4 regions of the Rahnella sp. BIGb0236 genome follow, and region 2 is predicted to be linked to each of the others. Evidence: predicted binding sites of a transcription regulator. Region 2 holds the regulator's gene; each other region holds the start of a gene.
What was found. Region 2 encodes CRP, which controls carbon source genes, mostly activating them, when cyclic AMP is high. Its sites were predicted from a motif close to ATGTGANNNNNNTCACAT; they were not measured.
Positions count from the first base shown of each region.

Region 1: msrB (peptide-methionine (R)-S-oxide reductase MsrB) is a predicted target of CRP. The motif match lies at 2,053-2,070, and genes of this name have one in related genera.
Region 3: garD (galactarate dehydratase) is a predicted target of CRP. The motif match lies at 2,203-2,220, and genes of this name have one in related genera.
Region 4: EDF78_RS17385 (2-hydroxycarboxylate transporter family protein) is a predicted target of CRP. The motif match lies at 3,066-3,083, and genes of this name have one in related genera.

Region 1 is NZ_SOAO01000007.1:198,199-202,927, forward strand. Features, by position in the region: gene EDF78_RS15930 (D-hexose-6-phosphate mutarotase) at 1-679, opposite strand, end outside; gene gapA (glyceraldehyde-3-phosphate dehydrogenase) at 846-1,844, opposite strand; gene msrB (peptide-methionine (R)-S-oxide reductase MsrB) at 2,194-2,607, shown strand; gene EDF78_RS15945 (DUF1315 family protein) at 2,703-2,975, shown strand; gene EDF78_RS15950 (LysE family translocator) at 3,070-3,672, shown strand; gene pncA (bifunctional nicotinamidase/pyrazinamidase) at 3,742-4,371, opposite strand; gene ansA (asparaginase) at 4,384-4,729, opposite strand, start outside.
Region 2 is NZ_SOAO01000004.1:364,136-368,864, reverse strand. Features, by position in the region: gene EDF78_RS11330 (LysR substrate-binding domain-containing protein) at 1-834, shown strand, start outside; gene EDF78_RS11325 (OsmC family protein) at 836-1,243, opposite strand; gene crp (cAMP-activated global transcriptional regulator CRP) at 1,607-2,239, shown strand; gene EDF78_RS11315 (YccS/YhfK family putative transporter) at 2,301-4,376, shown strand; gene EDF78_RS11310 (aspartate aminotransferase family protein) at 4,573-4,729, opposite strand, start outside.
Region 3 is NZ_SOAO01000006.1:84,632-89,360, forward strand. Features, by position in the region: gene garL (2-dehydro-3-deoxyglucarate aldolase) at 1-463, opposite strand, end outside; gene EDF78_RS13950 (MFS transporter) at 527-1,873, opposite strand; gene garD (galactarate dehydratase) at 2,424-3,995, shown strand; gene exbD (TonB system transport protein ExbD) at 4,067-4,501, opposite strand; gene exbB (tol-pal system-associated acyl-CoA thioesterase) at 4,511-4,729, opposite strand, start outside.
Region 4 is NZ_SOAO01000009.1:23,655-28,383, reverse strand. Features, by position in the region: gene EDF78_RS17395 (aldo/keto reductase) at 1-835, shown strand, start outside; gene EDF78_RS17390 (NlpC/P60 family protein) at 884-1,444, opposite strand; gene EDF78_RS17385 (2-hydroxycarboxylate transporter family protein) at 1,639-2,994, opposite strand; gene EDF78_RS17380 (sensor histidine kinase) at 3,314-4,729, shown strand, end outside.

The sequences.
Region 1 (4,729 bases), on a different contig from region 2:
CAACCAGCGTACGTTTCAGTACCGGGTCAACGATTTCGCTGGTGGCCTGCGGCTGGGTGTAAATGCGGTCAGTTTGGCCGGTGAAGGTCAGATCACCCGTTTCCTGCTTGGCTTTTGCGCCATCGACTTTATCGATAAAGTTGTTGCCCAGACCTTTAATGCTGACATCCGCGATATCGCCAATGTTGAAATAAGTGTGAAGGGCGCTGTTGGCTTCGAAATCACCGGTAGATTCCAGCTCAATATGGCAGGTTTCCCCCAGTGAAAAACGTGCGCTCAGCGTGAACTCATGTGGCCAGAGAGCCAGTGTTTCAGGTGAGCTTTTCAGCGTTAAGGTAAGAACGACGCCTTCGTCATTTTCTTTATGGTCAGTCAGTTCCCATGGAAGATTACGGGCGAAACCATGTGAAGGCTGACCCGCCGGACCGAACCACGGCCAGCAAATTGGAATGCCACCACGGATCGCGACGCCTTCTTTGAACGCACTGGCGCTGCTCATCCACAGCACAGGTTCTTCACCTTCAGGCTGCCATAACAACAGGTGCGCGCCTTGCAGGGCAATTGCGGCACGAACTTTCGGATGGGTGACAACGAGCACCGGCAGTTCGTCAATCTGACGCTGGCTGACGGAGGTAGAGATTTGGTTTACGACCGGAAGAGAAAAGAGTTGTTCTGTCATTATCTAAAGTCCTGTCAGGGTTAAACAATTACGATTTACAACCAAGACTACACATGAACCAAACCTGTCTGTTTGATCGCACTCATGTGCTGATAAAAAAGTGCATCCGACAGAAAGCAAAAGGGCGACTTGCGTCGCCCTTCAATCAGTTCATTCACATAACCAATTATTTGGAAACGTGAGCGATCAGATCCAATACTTTGTTTGAGTAGCCAGTTTCGTTGTCGTACCAGGAAACCAGTTTCACAAAGTTGTCGTTCAGCGCGATACCTGCTTTCGCATCAAATACGGAAGTCAGTTTTTCGCCGTTGAAATCGGTAGAAACTACGTCGTCTTCGGTGTAACCCAGAACGCCTTTCAGGTCGCCTGCTTCAGAAGCTGCTTTGATCACTGCGCAGATTTCTTTGTAAGAAGCTGGTTTTTCCAGACGTGCAGTCAGGTCAACAACAGAAACGTTAGGGGTAGGAACGCGGAACGCCATACCGGTCAGTTTACCGTTCAGAGCCGGGATAACTTTACCTACTGCTTTAGCAGCACCGGTAGAAGAAGGGATGATGTTCTGGGATGCGCCGCGGCCGCCGCGCCAGTCTTTGTGAGACGGGCCATCAACAGTTTTCTGAGTTGCGGTAGTTGCATGAACAGTGGTCATCAGCGCTTCAACGATACCGAAGTTGTCGTTGATCACTTTAGCCAGTGGTGCCAGGCAGTTAGTGGTGCAAGATGCATTAGAAACGATTTCCTGACCTGCGTATTCTTTATGGTTAACACCCATAACGAACATTGGCGTGTTGTCTTTAGAAGGACCAGTCAGAACAACTTTCTTAGCGCCTGCAGTGATGTGCTTACGAGCAGTCGCATCATCCAGGAACAGACCAGTCGCTTCAGCCACAACGTCAACGTTAACTTCGTTCCATTTCAGGTTAGCTGGGTCACGCTCAGCGGTAACACGGATGGTTTTGCCGTTAACAACCAGGTGACCGTCTTTAACTTCAACAGTACCGTTGAAACGACCATGAGTTGAGTCGTACTTCAGCATGTATGCCATGTAGTCCGCGTCTAACAGATCGTTGATTGCTACGATCTCGATGTCAGAACGTTCTTGAGCAGCACGGAAAACAATGCGACCGATACGGCCAAAACCGTTGATACCTACTTTGATAGTCATATATTCCACCAGCTATTTTTTTAGTGAATAAAAGGTTGGTTGTAAAATTACAAAAACCTTGCTGAGCGTCAAGCGGAATCGTGTCAATTATTGCTGTAAGTCAAAGCGACGACCTACTGTTGCTCGCTTATTGCACGTTCCGTTTTTTTAATCGGCTCACAACCACATGGGGGCGAAAAACTGAATATAAAGTACCGGAAGAGCAGGAGTGTGATCGCCATCACAAGTTGGAGCAGGGTAACGCCGATGCCATACAGTTTAGGACAAAACAGACAGACCTGTTGTTAATTTTTTGTTATTATAAACTGTTATTTTAGTTGATTTTTATATTCGTCAGAGAACGAGAATCATGAGCATTGAAGCCAAATCTTCCTCTACACTTGAGCAACTCACTGAAATACAACGTTATGTCACGCAGGAACACGGAACAGAGCCTCCGTACTCTGGAAAGTTGCTGCACAACCGCCGTGAAGGGCTTTATCATTGCGTGGTGTGTGACTCGGCGCTGTTCTACTCCGATACCAAATACGATTCCGGCTGTGGCTGGCCAAGTTTTTATCAGCCCGTGAACCCTGATGCGATTAAATATCTTACTGATAAGTCGCATAATATGGCGCGTGTCGAGGTTCGCTGTGCCAGCTGTAACGCGCATTTAGGGCATGTTTTCCCCGATGGCCCGAAACCGACGGGCGAACGTTACTGTGTAAACTCGGCCTCGATGAGTTTCACCGACGGTCAGAATGGCGGGAAAACCACCGGTTAAGCCGCCAGAAAATGATGTTGTAATCTAACCGACAAAATCGATTCAGCTATTATTCAAAACCGCTTGAATAATAGTGATGAACACAAGGTGCTCAGATGGAAATTAATCAACTTATTGATGTAATGACGCCGGAAATCTACGCACGTCTCGCGCAGGCTGTCGAACTCGGTAAATGGCCGGACGGTGTCGCGCTGACGCCGGAACAAAAAGAGCACAGCCTGCAGGCCGTGATGCTGTATCAGTCGCGTCACAACGTTGATGCCCAGCATATGAGCATCGGCACCGACGGACAAATCGTCACCAAAAGTAAGCAGGAACTGAAACAGCAGTTTGCGCAGGACACGCTGATCAAACTCAAACCTGAGTGAACCCCACAGGTGCAAAAAAAGGGCGCTGAGCCGCGCCTTTAAAATTGATGTTAATCCACTTAAAAAGGAATTTACCCTAAATTCTTATCAGCCTATGGACATCAATTTAACCGGCTTCATCCCCGCATTACTTCCCGTTGCGCTTTCCCCCGGTGCGAGTTTCACGCTTGCCATGAACAGTGCACTGTCAGGTGGACGGAAAGGGCTTCTAAAGACGCTCACCGGCACGGCTCTCGGAATATACACCCATGCCATCCTTATCGGGCTTGGCATCACGTCATTGCTTGTGGCTTCACCGACGCTTTTCAATATGCTGAAAATAGCCGGCATGGTTTATCTGCTTTGGCTCGGCATCCAGCTTATCCGCAGTGGCCTCAGCGCACGTGCAATGGTGTTTGACGGCAGCGGCGGCGCGGTGACGTTGAAAGAGGCCTGGATCGCGAATGTACTCAACCCGAAAGCCATCCTGTTTTACCTGACTGTGGTGTCGCAATTTGCGGGCAGTCAGGGAGAGATCGGGCATTATATGATTCTGGCGAGTGTGCACATTGCAGTGATGTCTGTGTGGCTTATCACCCTCAGTCAGACGCTTGTTTTCTCTGCCAGCAAGATGAACACCCTGACCCTGAAAAAGACAGTGAACGTTGCGGGCGGGGGAATGCTGGTTGTTTTTGCGTTGAGTAGTTTTCTGCATTGAAGTGGTGGGCTGGTTAAAGATTTTGCTGCTCTTTGTCGTCCTGCTATTTCTTTAGCAGGACGACAAAATTCACGCCGTCACCGCCCCGGACGTACTCACCTTCACACCTGCAACCCGCATCGCTTCAACCGCTTGTGCGCTGTCTTCCGGCTGTAAGTTCACACCCCGACAGCCATCGGTCAGCAACGTCACCTGATAACCCAGTTCCAGGGCGTCAAGCACAGTGAATTTTACGCAGTAATCCGTCGCCAGCCCCATCACGTACAAATGTGTGATCTGCGCGGCTTTCAGCCAGTCATTCAGCACGGTGGCGGCGCGGTGGCCGTTGTCGTAAAAGGCGCTGTAGCTGTCGATGTCCGGATTGGTGCCTTTCTGCACCACAAAATCTACCAGCGGCAGTTTCAGCGCCGGGTGAAATTCTGCGCCCGGTTCGTGCTGGACGCAGTGAACCGGCCACCAGACCTGTGGCAAACCGTTCAGATCCCCCAGCGTCCAGGGTTCGGCGTGGGAATTCGCGGCGAAACTGCGATGTCCGGCCGGATGCCAGTCCTGAGACGCCAGCACGGGGATGTCATGGCTTTTGCACCACGCCATCATCTGATTGGCGACCGCAATCGTGGCATCGCCGTCAGTCACCGCCAGCGCACCGCCGTGACAAAAATCATTTTGCAGATCGACCAGCAACAACGCAGATTTCATAATGCCCCTTATTTATTCGGTCAGTTCGCCACGCAGGTTTTGCTGCATCAGTTCGCGGATTTCTTCCGGCGTATGTGACTGGCTGAGCAGGTAATGCAGCTTGGTCAGCGCCGCTTCCACGGTCATATCAAAGCCGCTGATCACGCCGGAATGTGCGAGGGCGTTACCGGTGGCATACCCCCCCATATTGACGCGCCCTGAAATGCATTGTGTCAGGTTAACCACCACAATGCCGCGCTCTGAGGCGTCTTTCAGCACTTTCAGCAGATCACCTTTTTGAGGTGCGTTGCCGACGCCGTAGGAGCGCAGGATCAGCGCTTTCACCGGCTGCATCAGGAAATTCTGTACCACTTCGGCA
Region 2 (4,729 bases):
CGGGCGTTGAATCAGTCACAACCGGCGGTCAGCAGAACATTGCGTGAACTGGAACAAACGCTCGATACGCAGTTGATTGTGCGTGGTAATCAGGGGATGACGCTGACCGAAACGGGGCGTGCATTTGCGCAGCGTATGCAATTTATCCTCGAAGAACTTGAGCGCGCCGCCGATGAAATTCGCCAGATCGAACAATATTCGCAGGGCTCCGTCGCCATTGGATTTTCATCGCTGCTGGCGCTGACGGTTTTTCCCGGACTGGCAGGAGAATTTAAGACGCAGTTTCCGCAGTCCAAACTGCTGATCAAAGAGGGGCAACTTTCCACGTTGTTACCTGCACTGCGCGAAGGGAAACTGGATTTCGCGGTCGGCACCGCCGGACCGGGATTTCCGCTGGAAGATCTGGTGCGTGAGCCGCTGTTCAGCGCCCCTTTCTGCGTTATCGCCCGGCGTGGACATCCGCTGGCAGACGCCACAACTCTGGCGGAATTACAGGATGCGCGCTGGCTGTTGCCCGAAACGGATATGGGGTATTACCAGCAAATCAGGATATCGATGGGAGGATTTCATCAGCCGGCAGCGGAAATGCCGGTGCATACAGATTCGGTGGTGTGCGGGCTAAATATGGTGTTGCAGTCTGATTATCTGACCATTGTGGCGCGGGCGATGAAAGCGCCGTTTGGGCTGGAAGAAAGGTTGAGTGTGCTCAATATCGATACCCTGCCGCAGGCAGAATACTGTGTGCTTTACTCGCAAAAATCGCCGCTGACGTTTGCCGCGCGGCGATTTTTGGATTTATTGCGCAGCCAGTGCCACGCGCATGACTGGTCGTAACTTATTCGACGCTGATCACTTCAAAGCTGTGGGTGATGGTGGCCGCTTTACCCAGCATCAGGGACACGGAGCAGTACTTTTCGGCAGACAGGCTGACCGCACGCTCGACAATCTTATCGGTGAGATCTTTACCGGTGACGATGAAATGCAGATTGATGTGCGTGAATAAACGCGGTGCTTCTTCGCGGCGCTGCGAGGTCAGTTTCACTTCACAATCGCGCACGTCGTTGCGACCTTTTTGCAAAATTGACACCACATCGATCGCGCTGCAACCGCCCGCAGACATCAGCAGCATTTCCATCGGGCTGGGGGCTTTATCGCCCGCGTTGCCATCCATTGAAATCTGATGCCCTGACGCTGACTCACCTAAAAATGTCAGCCCTTCAACCCATTTAACACGTGCGTGCATGAACTATTCTCCCGGTGAATAAACTTGTCGATATCCGCTCTCAGAGTACCCTTTCACCTAAAATCTGGCAACGTAACCCGATCGCCATCATGCTGAAGCGAGACAACAGAAGACAGCATCACAAACCTGTGCTACAAACAAAGCCGAAACATACTTTCCAGTGAATTGCGGTGACGGTTTTCGCGGTTTAAGAACAGAACCCACGGTGATAACAGCAATAAACAGGCTGTTGCACTCCGACACCCGCTTGCAGCATTTCTGGGGAGTTATATGCTGAAAGGGCGCTTTTTACGTTGAAGTGCCGTACAGGGAACTCTGAGCCCTGTGATTTTGGGCAGCGATAACAACAGAGGATAATAGCAAATGGTTCTCGGCAAGCCACAAACAGACCCGACTCTTGAATGGTTCCTGTCTCACTGTCATATACATAAGTATCCGTCTAAAAGTACGCTGATTCACCAGGGTGAAAAAGCCGAAACGCTGTACTACATCGTGAAAGGGTCGGTTGCCGTCCTGATTAAAGATGAAGAAGGCAAAGAGATGATACTGTCCTACCTGAACCAAGGTGACTTCATCGGCGAGCTGGGACTCTTCGAAGAAGGTCAGGAACGCAGTGCCTGGGTACGTGCTAAAACTGCCTGCGAAGTGGCTGAAATTTCGTATAAAAAATTCCGCCAGCTGATTCAGGTAAACCCGGATATTCTGATGCGTCTTTCCGCGCAGATGGCTAACCGTCTGCAAGTGACGTCAGAGAAAGTCGGCAACCTTGCCTTCCTCGACGTAACAGGCCGTATCGCTCAAACCTTGCTTAATCTGGCTAAACAGCCTGATGCAATGACCCATCCGGACGGGATGCAAATCAAGATCACCCGTCAGGAAATCGGCCAAATCGTCGGTTGTTCACGTGAAACAGTCGGACGTATTCTCAAAATGCTGGAAGATCAGAGCCTGATCTCCGCACACGGTAAAACGATTGTCGTTTACGGCACACGTTAATCCCTCAAAAATCGGCGCGGCAGAACACTGTCGCGCCTTTTTTATGGGCTAAGCTTTACCCATGACGCTATGGCGAAGACTGTTTTACCATCCTGAAATAAATTACGCGCTGCGCCAGACGCTGGTGTTGTGCCTGCCTGTCGGCATTTGCTGGCTGTTCGGCAACCTGCAAATGGGTCTGCTTTTTTCACTCTGTCCGGCCTGTTGTAACGTCGCCGGTCTGGATACCCCGCACAAACGCTTTTTTAAACGCCTGATGATCGGCGGTTCACTCTTTGCTGTGAGCAGCATTCTGCTGCAACTGATGCTGGAAAACTGGCACATTCCCCTGCCGCTGATCATGCTGTCTCTGGCCCTGTTGCTCGGCGTCACCGGCGAAATCAGCCCGCTGCATGCGCGTCTGTTGCCCGGTGCGCTGGTCGCCACCATCTTCACGCTGAGCATGGCCGGGATCCGGCCGATGTGGCAGGCACCGGTGTTATTTGCCGCCGGCACCGCCTGGTACGGATTGTTTAACTGGTTATGGTTTCGTATCTCCAAAGAACAGCCGATGCGCGAAACCCTCAGCCAGCTTTATCTGCAACTGGCGGATTATTTCGAAGCCAAATACAGCCTGCTGACCCAACACACCGATCCCGAAACCGCCCTGCCGCCCTTACTGGCGCGCCAGCAGAAAGTCATCGACCTGATTGCCCTGCTCTACCAGCAACTGCACATGCTGCCGCAGCACGGGCATCATCATCACCATAAGCGGCTGTTTCAGCGTTTTCAGGTCGCGCTCGATTTGCAGGAGCACATCACCGTCAGCCTGCATCAGCCGGAAGAAGTGCAAAGGCTGGTGGAAGAAAGCCATGCCGAGGCGGTGATCCGCCGCAACGCGCAGGTGATTTCTGCGCGGCTGCGGGTGATCGCCGACGACATTCTTTATCACCGGTTATCCGGGCGTTTTACGATGGCGAATGAACTGGCGGCGCTGGAGAAAATCGCCGCGCGCACGCCGGACAATCCGGTCGGTCAGTTTTGTTATTACCATTTCAGCCGCATTGCCCGTCTGTTACGCACACAGCGCCCGTTGTACAAACGTGACCTGATGAACACGCAGCCGCGTCTGCCCTTCTGGCCCGCGCTGAAAAGTTATCTCTCGTTCAAATCCGTCGCCCTGCGTAACGCCGCCCGTCTGGGCATTATTCTGGCGATTGGCAGCAGCCTCGGTCTGTTTTTCAATCTGCCCAAACCGTACTGGATTTTGCTGACCATCATGCTGGTCAGTCAGAACGGCTATAACGCCACGCGCGTGCGGATCCAGCACCGTGCGCTGGGCACGCTGGCCGGATTACTGATTGCCTCAGGATTGTTAAAACTGGAGCTGCCGGAAGGCACCACGCTGTTATGCATGCTGCTGATCACCTTGTTGTCGTATACGGTGTTGCGTAAAAACTACGGGCTGGCGATGGTCGGTATGACGGTGACGGCGGTTTATACCCTGCAATTGCTGGCGATGAATGGCATACATTTTCTGGTGCCGCGTCTGGTGGATACGCTGATCGGCTGCGCACTGGCGTTCGGTGGCACCATCTGGCTGTGGCCGCAATGGCAAAGCGGTTTGCTGCGCCAGAATGCGCATCAGGCGCTGGAAACCTATCAGGACGCCATCCGGCTTTTGCTTGAGGAAAACCCGGACACCGCCAAACTGGCGTACACCCGTATGCAGGTCAATCAGGCACACAACAAGCTGTTCACCTCACTGAATCAGGCCATGCAGGAACCGGGTTTTAACTCGCATTATCTGGCGGATATGCGTCTGTGGGTGACGCACAGCCAGTTCGTGGTCGAGCATATCAATGCGATGACGATCCTTGCCCGCGAGCATTACATGCTGCCGGAGGCGCTGGCGACGGAGTATTTACAGACCTGTGAAATCGCGTTGCAGAGCTGTCAGCAACGTCTGCTTTACGACGGACCGGGCAGTGAAAACAACCTGTTTAACGCACCGGAGCTTCACCCTGACATGCCGCTGACGGAGATGGAACGTCATCTGCGGCGGGTGATTTCGCATCTCAGCGTGATGCATACCATTTCGTCACTGGCGTGGAAGCAGAGGCCGCATCATGGGATCTGGCTGACGCGGAAGGCGTGATTTATAACTCCCTCCCCTGCGAAGGGGAGGGTTGGGGTGGGGTATTAAAGTCGGCTTAATTGTCTGGGTTGCCCTCAAACCAACACCCCATCCCAGCCTTCCCCTCGTGAAAGGGGAAGGAGCAAAAGCAAAACCGTTCAGCCATTGCAGGATAGAAGTAAAACGTCGATCGGACCCTTCGCAGCGGGAGGAACAGTCAGCCTGCGACCTTTGCTACCGCTTTCTCAAACCTTTCCATCCCCTCTTCAATATCCGCGAAGTCGATCACAAGCGATGGCGCAAACCGCATCACGTTCGGTCCGGCGACCAGCATCATCAGCCCGCAGTCGGCGGCGGCGGTATGGAATTCTCCG
Region 3 (4,729 bases), on a different contig from region 2:
GGCTTTCGATTTGCACCATCACCGCGATGTTGTCGTTAATGCTGTTGAAGTAATCCGGCACGGTGCCGAACATGTTGCTGCGATGCGAAACGGAGACACCACGGATGCCTGCTGGCGGATAGCGCGTTGATGCCACGGCCAGTTCAGCCTGTTGCTGCGTTTCGACAAACGGGATCAGGAAATTGTAGAAACCGATATCCAGCAGGCGCTTAATCACCACCGGATCATTGAACTGCGGACGAACGACCGGCGCACTGCGGCTGCCTTTCAGCGCCATCAGTTGCGGCACAAACGTCGTGACATCATTCGGCGCATGTTCGCCATCGAGCAGCAGCCAGTCAAAACCCGCCACGCCCAGCACTTCAGTGGTAATCGGGCTGCACAATGCTGACCAGCAACCAATCAGGGTTTTCCCTTGCAACAAATCCTGGCGAAAACGGTTGGGAATCATTTGATTACTCATATCTGATATCTGACCTCATTAAAGGGGGCAGAGCCGGAAGCCCGGAATGCCCCGCATCACAATTTACTGTTTCTTAAGTTCCAGACGTTTGATATCGCCGACCACCAGCAGATAGCAAAGCATCGCCATCAGTGCTGAACAGCCCACAAAAATTAATGCCATGTTGAATGAATGCAGGCCTTTCACCATGTAGCCGATCACCAGTGGCGTGACGATAGAAGCCACGTTGCCGAATACGTTGAAAATGCCGCCGCACAGGCCGATGACTTCTTTCGGCGCGGTATCGGCAATCACCGGCCAGCCCAGCGCCCCGAAGCCTTTACCGAAGAACGCCAGCGCCATCAGGGTCACCACCAGGGCGTTGTTGTCGGTGTAGTTACACAAGATGATGCTGGTGGCTAACAACATGCCCAGCACGATAGGAATTTTACGTGCCACGGTCAGCGAGTAACCGCGTCGGATCAGGTAATCTGAGAACACGCCGCCCAGTACGCCACCGGCAAAACCACACAGTGCCGGGATAGCCGCAATCATCCCGACTTTAAGAATAGACATGCCTTTTTCCTGAACCAGATAAATCGGGAACCAGGTCAGGAAGAACCACGTAATACTGTTGATGAAATACTGCCCGAAGAAGATCCCCAGCATCATGCGGCTGCTCAACATCTGGCGAACGTAACTCCATTTCGGGCCACTTTTCGCCGTGTCCGTTTTCTTGTGGTCGATATCAACCACCGCGCCGCCGTCTTTCAGGAATTCCAGTTCGCTTTTGGAGATATTCGGATGCTCCGGCGGGTTATGGATGAATTTGATCCACACCAGCGTCAGCACAAAGCCAATCACGCCCATGACGATAAAGACATGTTCCCAGCCCCAGGCGTAGGTCAGCCAGCCGAGCAACGGTGAGAACAGCGCCAGCGAGAAATACTGCGCGGAGTTAAATATTGCCGAAGCCGTGCCGCGCTCCGTGGTCGGAAACCAGGCCGCCACGATACGGGCGTTGGCCGGGAAAGAAGGCGCTTCAGAGAAGCCGAGCATAAAGCGCAGCATAAACAGCGTCAAAGCGCCGTATGCCAGCGGGAACCAGCCGACAAAGCCCTGTAACAGGGTGAACAGCGACCAGAAGAACAGACTGTAGGTGTACACTTTTTTGGAACCAAACCGGTCCAGTAACCAGCCGCCGGGCAGCTGCATAATCAGATAAGCCCAGCCGAACGCGGCAAAAATTTGTCCCATGTCGGCAGCATCCAGGCCCAGCTCACGCGCGACCTCGGTACCAGCGATAGAAAGCGTTGCACGGTCGGCGTAATTCACCGCCGTGATGAGAAAGATAATCAGCAAAATATAGTAACGGATATGGGTCCGCACCTTACTTTGCGCGATTGCCCGTGACTCGGATTGAATGTTCATGGTGACCCTCATTGTCATAATACGAAACTTTTTCAGGGAACTTACCGCTGGCGAAATAACGTTGTTTTATTCACCTGTGGTTATTCACCGTTCAGTTCCTTTATACGAAGCAGGCAATTAACACTCTGTTTATGATTGCCTGAAATTTACCTGTATTACTTTTAACGTCACCTTCAGAGGGCCAATACAGTATAAAAAAGAGGTCCCGAAATAACACTGTGCATTCGCCCAAGAATCGTCCCACGGATGATGACTATTCTTTTGCATCCACACATCGCTGTGGGAGGAGAATCACAGATTGTGCGGTGGCGATAACCGCGCAAATCAAAGGGTGATTTGCATCACATTTATTCTGTCACCTGCCACACAGAATGACGTTCATCAGGCAAAAAGCTGGTCAGTTGCACAATGAGGTTCCCGGAAGACTGCCTTATAATGGACGCCATACCCTGTATCACCAGAGCATGTTTGACAAGAGCATTATTGAGCGTCAACTTCAGAGAATTAACCGGAATTTTTTCCGGGATGTTTAATAAACGCGGAGACAGTTATGTCACGTAATAAAGATAAAGAACACGCCACCGAAGCTCTTTTTATTAAAGTGCATGAAAGCGATAACGTGGCCATTATTGTGAATGACAACGGCTTAAAAGCCGGCACCCGATTTGCCAATGGTCTGGAATTAATTGAGCATATTCCGCAAGGCCATAAAGTCGCTTTAGATCCAATTGCCAAAGGCGGCGATATTATTCGTTATGGTGAAGTGATTGGTTATGCCGTAAGGGATATCGCGCAGGGCGGCTGGATTGACGAATCGCTGGTGGAATTACCGGTTGCGCCTGAGCTGAACAGCCTGCCGCTGGCGACCCGCGTACCGCCAGAATTACCCCCGCTGGAAGGTTATACCTTCGAAGGTTACCGCAATGCCGACGGCAGCGTTGGCACTAAAAATCTGCTGGGGATCACCACCAGCGTGCACTGTGTGGCAGGCGTGGTGGATTACGTGGTGAAAATCATTGAACGTGATTTACTGCCCAAATTCCCCAATGTCGATGGCGTCGTGGCGCTGAATCACCTGTACGGCTGCGGTGTGGCGATTAACGCCCCGGCGGCGATCGTGCCGATCCGCACCATCCACAATCTGGCGCTGAACCCGAACTTTGGCGGCGAGGTGATGGTGGTCGGCCTGGGTTGTGAGAAATTACAACCGGAGCGCCTGCTGGAAGGCACGCCGGATGTGCAGGCGATTTCGCTCGATGACACGCACATTGTGCGTTTGCAGGATGAGCAGCATGTCGGCTTCCAGTCGATGGTGGACGATATCCTGACCGTCGCACAATTCCATCTTGAGCGCCTGAACCGTCGCCAGCGCGAAACCTGCCCGGCTTCCGATCTGGTGGTCGGTACGCAGTGTGGCGGCAGCGATGCCTTCTCCGGCGTCACGGCCAATCCGGCAGTCGGTTATGCCTCTGATTTGCTGGTGCGCTGCGGTGCCACCGTGATGTTCTCTGAAGTGACGGAAGTCCGCGATGCCATCCATCTGCTGACCCCGCGCGCCGCGGATGTCGAAGTGGGCAAACGTCTGCTGGAAGAAATGGCCTGGTACGATGATTATCTGTCGATGGGACAAACCGACCGCAGCGCCAATCCGTCGCCGGGCAACAAAAAAGGCGGTCTGGCTAACGTGGTTGAAAAGGCACTGGGTTCGATTGCCAAATCCGGCACCAGCGCGATTTCCGAAGTGTTGTCTCCGGGCCAGCGCCCGACGAAAAAAGGGCTGATTTACGCCGCCACGCCTGCCAGCGATTTTGTCTGCGGAACCCAGCAACTGGCTTCCGGGATCACCGTGCAGGTATTCACCACCGGTCGCGGCACGCCGTACGGCCTGCTGGCAGTACCGGTGATTAAAATGGCGACCCGCACCACGCTGGCAAACCGCTGGCACGATCTGATGGACATCAACGCCGGGACGATTGCAACCGGGGATGCGACCATCGAGGATGTGGGCTGGGAGTTGTTCCACTTCATTCTGGACATCGCCAGCGGCCGCAAGAAAACCTGGTCAGACACATGGGGCATCCACAATGCGCTGGCGGTATTTAACCCGGCACCGGTGACCTGAGTGACCGTTTTACCGATAAACGAAAGGCCAGCATTGCTGGCCTTTTTGGTATTTCGGATTTGAGCGAGAACTTACTGCGCCGCAGCGGCACCGGTTTGTTCTGCACCAACCAGCCCGACTTTCAGGTAACCGGCTTTCCGCAGGTTATCCATCACGCTCATCAGCGTTTCGTAGTCGACACTCTTATCCGCGCGGAAGAAAATCGTACTCTGTTTATTGCCCTGAGTACGCTGATCCAGCATGGCGGTCAGGTTGCTGCTGTTGACCGGCGTATCGCCGAGGAACAGTTGCTTGTCCGCTTTCACCGACAGGAAGATCGGTTTCTCCGGACGCGGCTGCTGTTTCGCCGTCGAAGCCGGTAAATCCACCCGCACATCCACAGTAGCCAGCGGTGCCGCCACCATGAAGATGATCAGCAACACCAGCATGACGTCGATAAAAGGCGTGACGTTGATGTCATGCATTTCACCGCTTTCGTCGATATCGTCGTTTAACCGAATAGCCATAATCTGTTCTTACCCTACGCGTAACTGACCTGTCTGACCGCGTGGCGCATCGCCTTCGCTGGCAGCCAGATCCAAATCACGGCCCTGTAACAGGATAATCTGCGCCGCCACATCGCCTACCTGATGACGGTAAGAAGTAATGGTACGGGCGAAAATGTTGTAGATCACCACCGCAGGGATGGCTGCCACCAGACCTACTGCCGTCGCCAGCAAGGCTTCGGCGATACC
Region 4 (4,729 bases), on a different contig from region 2:
TCCGGGTTCAGCCGAAGAGAATTTTGGCCGTTTGCTGAAGCAGGATTTCGCCCCGTATCGCGATGAACTGATCATCTCCACCAAGGCCGGTTACGACATGTGGCCCGGCCCGTACGGTTCCGGCGGGTCGCGCAAATACCTGCTGGCCAGTCTCGATCAGAGCCTGCAACGCATGGGGCTGGATTATGTCGATATCTTCTATTCACACCGTGTGGATGAAGAAACGCCGATGGAAGAAACCGCGGCGGCGCTGGCTTACGCTGTGCAAAGTGGCAAAGCGTTGTATGTCGGGATCTCCTCTTACTCGCCGGAACGTACCGAGATCATGGCGGAGTTACTGCGTGAGATGAAAGTGCCGCTGCTGATCCACCAGCCGTCGTACAATCTGCTGAACCGCTGGGTGGATAAGAGTGGTTTGCTGGATACGCTGGACCAAAATGGCGCAGGTTGCATTGCCTTTACGCCGCTGGCGCAGGGGTTGCTGACCGGGAAGTATCTTAACGGCATCCCTGACGGCTCGCGTATGCAGGTGGAGGGGAATAAGGTGCGCGGGCTGAATGCTAAGATGCTGTCAGAGGCAAACCTGAACAGCCTGCGGTTGCTCAATGAGATGGCGCAACAGCGCGGACAGACGATGGCGCAGATGGCGCTGAGCTGGCTGCTGAAAGATGAGCGCGTAACCTCGGTGCTGATTGGTGCCAGCCGCCCTGAGCAACTGGAAGAAAACGTCAGGGCGCTGGAGAATCTGCGTTTCACCGCGGAAGAACTGGCGGCAATTGATCAGCATGTGGCAGATGGAGAATTGAATCTGTGGCAGGCTTCGTCAGATAAGTAAAACGTGAAACAGTCAGGGCGGATCCCCTCTCAGGGATCCGCCCTTTTTTTAGCTGATCAGTGCCAGACGTCGTGCCGTTTCGTAATGATCGATCCAGTATTGATTATCCAGTGACGAAATCGTAACGCCCTGAATTTTCGACGCATGAATAAACTGATTGTCCCCGACATACACGCCGACATGACGATCGCCCGGCGACGTTTTGAAAAAAACTAAATCTCCCGGTTCCAGGTTATTTTTACTCACCCTTTTGCCGTTTTTTATTTGCTGAAAGGTGGTTCTCGGCAGATGGGTTTGCAGGGAATCATTAAACAGATGCTGCATCAGCGACGAGCAGTCCACGCCTTTGTGGGTGGTGCCACCCCAGCGGTAATGGGTCCCCTTCCAGCGCGGATATTCCGCCAGCAGGGCGCTTTTAATATTTTGTGAATTGCCCGTATTGACCGCAGTCACGGTAGAACCTTTTCCATCAAAAAGTTCGCTATGGAAAAATTTGTAGGTGTCCATAGACTCAAATTCTTTTGGCATATCAAAGGCAAAGGTACTGGCGCTAAATAAACCTGGAATAAGAAGCAGTAAGGCAGAAACAAGCGATTTAATACGGAACATGCGTAGATTCTTTCATCAAAAAATAAAGCTTTTTCCTTACGTGGGAACCTGCTCACGGGGCGGGTGACTCGTCGCTGAGTGCGCAAATAATAACCAGCGAACAATAAATAATCAGGTCAAATCGAGTCCAAAATTGGACTCGGCATTTTTCCTCAGGAAAACCAACCCCTTCGCTGAAGGGGTGGAGAAAGGTGTTATGCGAAGAACCTGGCGAGGACAAATAATCCGACCGCGACATTGATCGCGCCGCCAATGCGGGTGGCGATTTGCGCGAATGGCATCAGGGTCATGCGGTTGCCGGAGGTCAGGATCGCCACGTCGCCCGTGCCGCCCTGCCCGCTCTGACAGCAGGAGACAATCGCCACATCGATGGGATGCATGCCGATCTTCTTACCGACGTAAAAACCGGTACCGACCAGCGCCAGTACGGTGGTGACAATCACCAGCAGATTCTGCAGGGTAAAAGCGTTGATCAGTTCCTGCCACGGCGTGATCGCCACGCCCACCGCGAACAGCACCGGATAGGTCACGGCAGTGCGGAAAAATTTATACACCGCCATCGAACCATGCTGAATGGTCGGCGAAATGCCGTTAGCCAGTTTGACCAGCACCGCCGCAAACAACATGCCGACCGGCGCAGGCAGACCGATCCATTTCTGACCGAGCATACCGACCATATACAACAGGATCGCCAGCAGTGCGCCGCAGGCCAGCGCATTGACGCCCGGATTCCCGTCAAACTCGTCCGTGCCGCTGCCCGACTGCCCTTTATCCGACGGCATCAGCTGACCTTCACCGGTCAGATGCGGGAAACGTTTTCCGAGCTGATTCAGGACGCCCGCCAGCACGATGGCCGTCAGACCACCTAGCATCACGATCGGCAGAATGCGTCCGAGCGCCACGCCCTGCTCCATATGCAAAATCGTCGCGTAGCCCATCGACAGCGGGATCGCGCCTTCACCCACACCGCCCGCCATGATCGGCAGGATCAGGAAGAAGAAGGTCTGCATCGGCGGTAAACCTAAAACAGTGCCCATCGCCATTCCGGCAATCATGCCGACCACTTCGCCGCACAGCATCGGGATGAAAATCCGCATAAACCCCTGGATCAGCACCTGACGGTTCATGCTCATGATGCTGCCGACAATAATGCAGCAGATATAGAGGTAGAGAATGTTGGTGGATTTATAGAATTTGACTGTGGAATCCACCACCACATCCGGCAGCAGGCCGTAATGCACCATCGCTGAAGGGATAAAGGTGGCGCAGATGGCTGCCGCGCCGAGCTTTCCGACCACCGGCAGGCGCTTGCCGAACTCGCCACAGGCAAAGCCAAAGAAGGCCAGCGTGGCGACCATCACCACGATGTCGCTTGGCAACTTACCGTTCAGGCAGTCGAGCAGGATCAGCACGCCCGCCAGCAGGAAGAAAGGCAGCGGAATAATCCCGATTTTGTAATGATCGAGAATGTGCCACCACTTTTGCCTGAGCGAAATGCCGGAGGTTTTTGTTTCTTTCACTGCGATGTAGGAATCGTCGGTTGTGCTCATGACATGGCCTCTTTCTTATAAATACTTTTCTTATTGATGGTCTGAGCATAAGAAAACAGCCGGTCAGCCGGATGTGAGGTTGTTCAAATTAAAACCGCAGGGATAAAGGTTGTTATGGTGTTTATGGAGTTAATGCACCTTGTTTTATAAGGATTATCAGATTAGTAGTAAAAGCCGCTATTAACCCTGTTATTACTGTGAGAATTCATCGTTATTTTTATTGCCTGTTCACAACTCTGTCTTTGTCCGATTACCGCCCTCATTTCGCCGTGATACGCTTATTCAATGTGTGTCTTTGATTCGTGTTGCAGCAGGTCGTATGAAATTCAGATTACCTTTTCAGGTAAAACTCTTTTTGTCTCTGGTGGTATTTTCCTGCCTGTTGCTGGTGCTGCTGGGCGCTATTTTGTTTCACATCATCGACCGTCAGTTGCATCACGATCTCGGGCAACGCGCCCGCGTTCAGGCCAGTGAGATCGCGCTGATGCCGGGGCTGGCGCAGAAAGTGCAGGCGCGTGATATTCCCGGCATCGCGAAACTTATCCAGCCCTTACGCGATAAAAGCGATGCCAGTTATATCGTGATCGGCGATACCCGCGAGCTGCATCTTTATCATTCAGAATCGCCGGAGCGCATCGATCTGCCGATGATTGGCGGTGATAACGCGCAAGTGCTGGCCGGTAAAACCATTATTTCCGTGCGGCAGGGCGGTATCGGGGTGTCATTACGCAGTAAGGCGCCGATCCTGGATGACAATAACCGGGTGATCGGGATTGTTTCCGTCGGTTACCTCACCTCTTATATCGACAATATTAATGGTCACCGTCTGGCGCAGGCCGGGTTATACGGCTTGCTGCTGTTATTACTGCTGTTTATTTTTTCGTGGATATTTACCCGCAACGTCAAAAAACAGATGTTCTGGCTGGAGCCAAAAGCTATCGCCCTGCTGGTGCGCCAGCAAAAAGCCTTACTGGAAGCCATGTATGAAGGCGTATTCGCGATTGATGCCGGAAAGCAGCTGATTTTGATTAACCGGGCCGCGCGCGAGTTACTTGATATCCGCCAGCCCGAAAACGAACTGCTGGGTAAACCCCTGGCGGAAGTGCTGCACACGCCACCCGCGTTCTTTACTCAAAGTGGCATCAGTGACAACAACAGCCAGCATGATCAGATTACCGTGCTCAATCAGCGGCAGGTGATCGTCAACCGCGTGCCGATTGAGCTGGAACCCGGCGCGGAAAGCGGCTGGGTATTCAGTTTCCGCGATAAAAACGACATCAATACCCTGAGCAGCCAGCTAAGTCAGGTGAAACGCTACGCGGATAATCTGCGCATCATGCGTCACGAGCAACTGAACTGGACCGCCACGCTGGCCGGTTTGCTGCAAATGCAGCGTTACGACGACGCCATGCATTACATTCAGGCGCAGTCCGAAGGCGCGCAGGCGGTACTGGATTTCGTCTCCGCCCGTTTTACCTCACCGGCGCTGTGTGGCCTGTTGCTGGGGAAATACGTCAGTGCGCGGGAAAAAGGCGTGGAGCTGCGTTTCGATCCCGCCTGTCAGTTGATCCGCATTCCGGCGGCCATCAGCGAAACCGAGCTGATGTCGGTGATCGGTAATCTGCTCGATAACGCCACGGACGCCACACTCAATGCCCTGACGCCCTCTTCTCCGGTGGAACTGTATATTTCAGACCGCAATAACGAACTGCTGATAGAAGTGGCGGATCAGGGC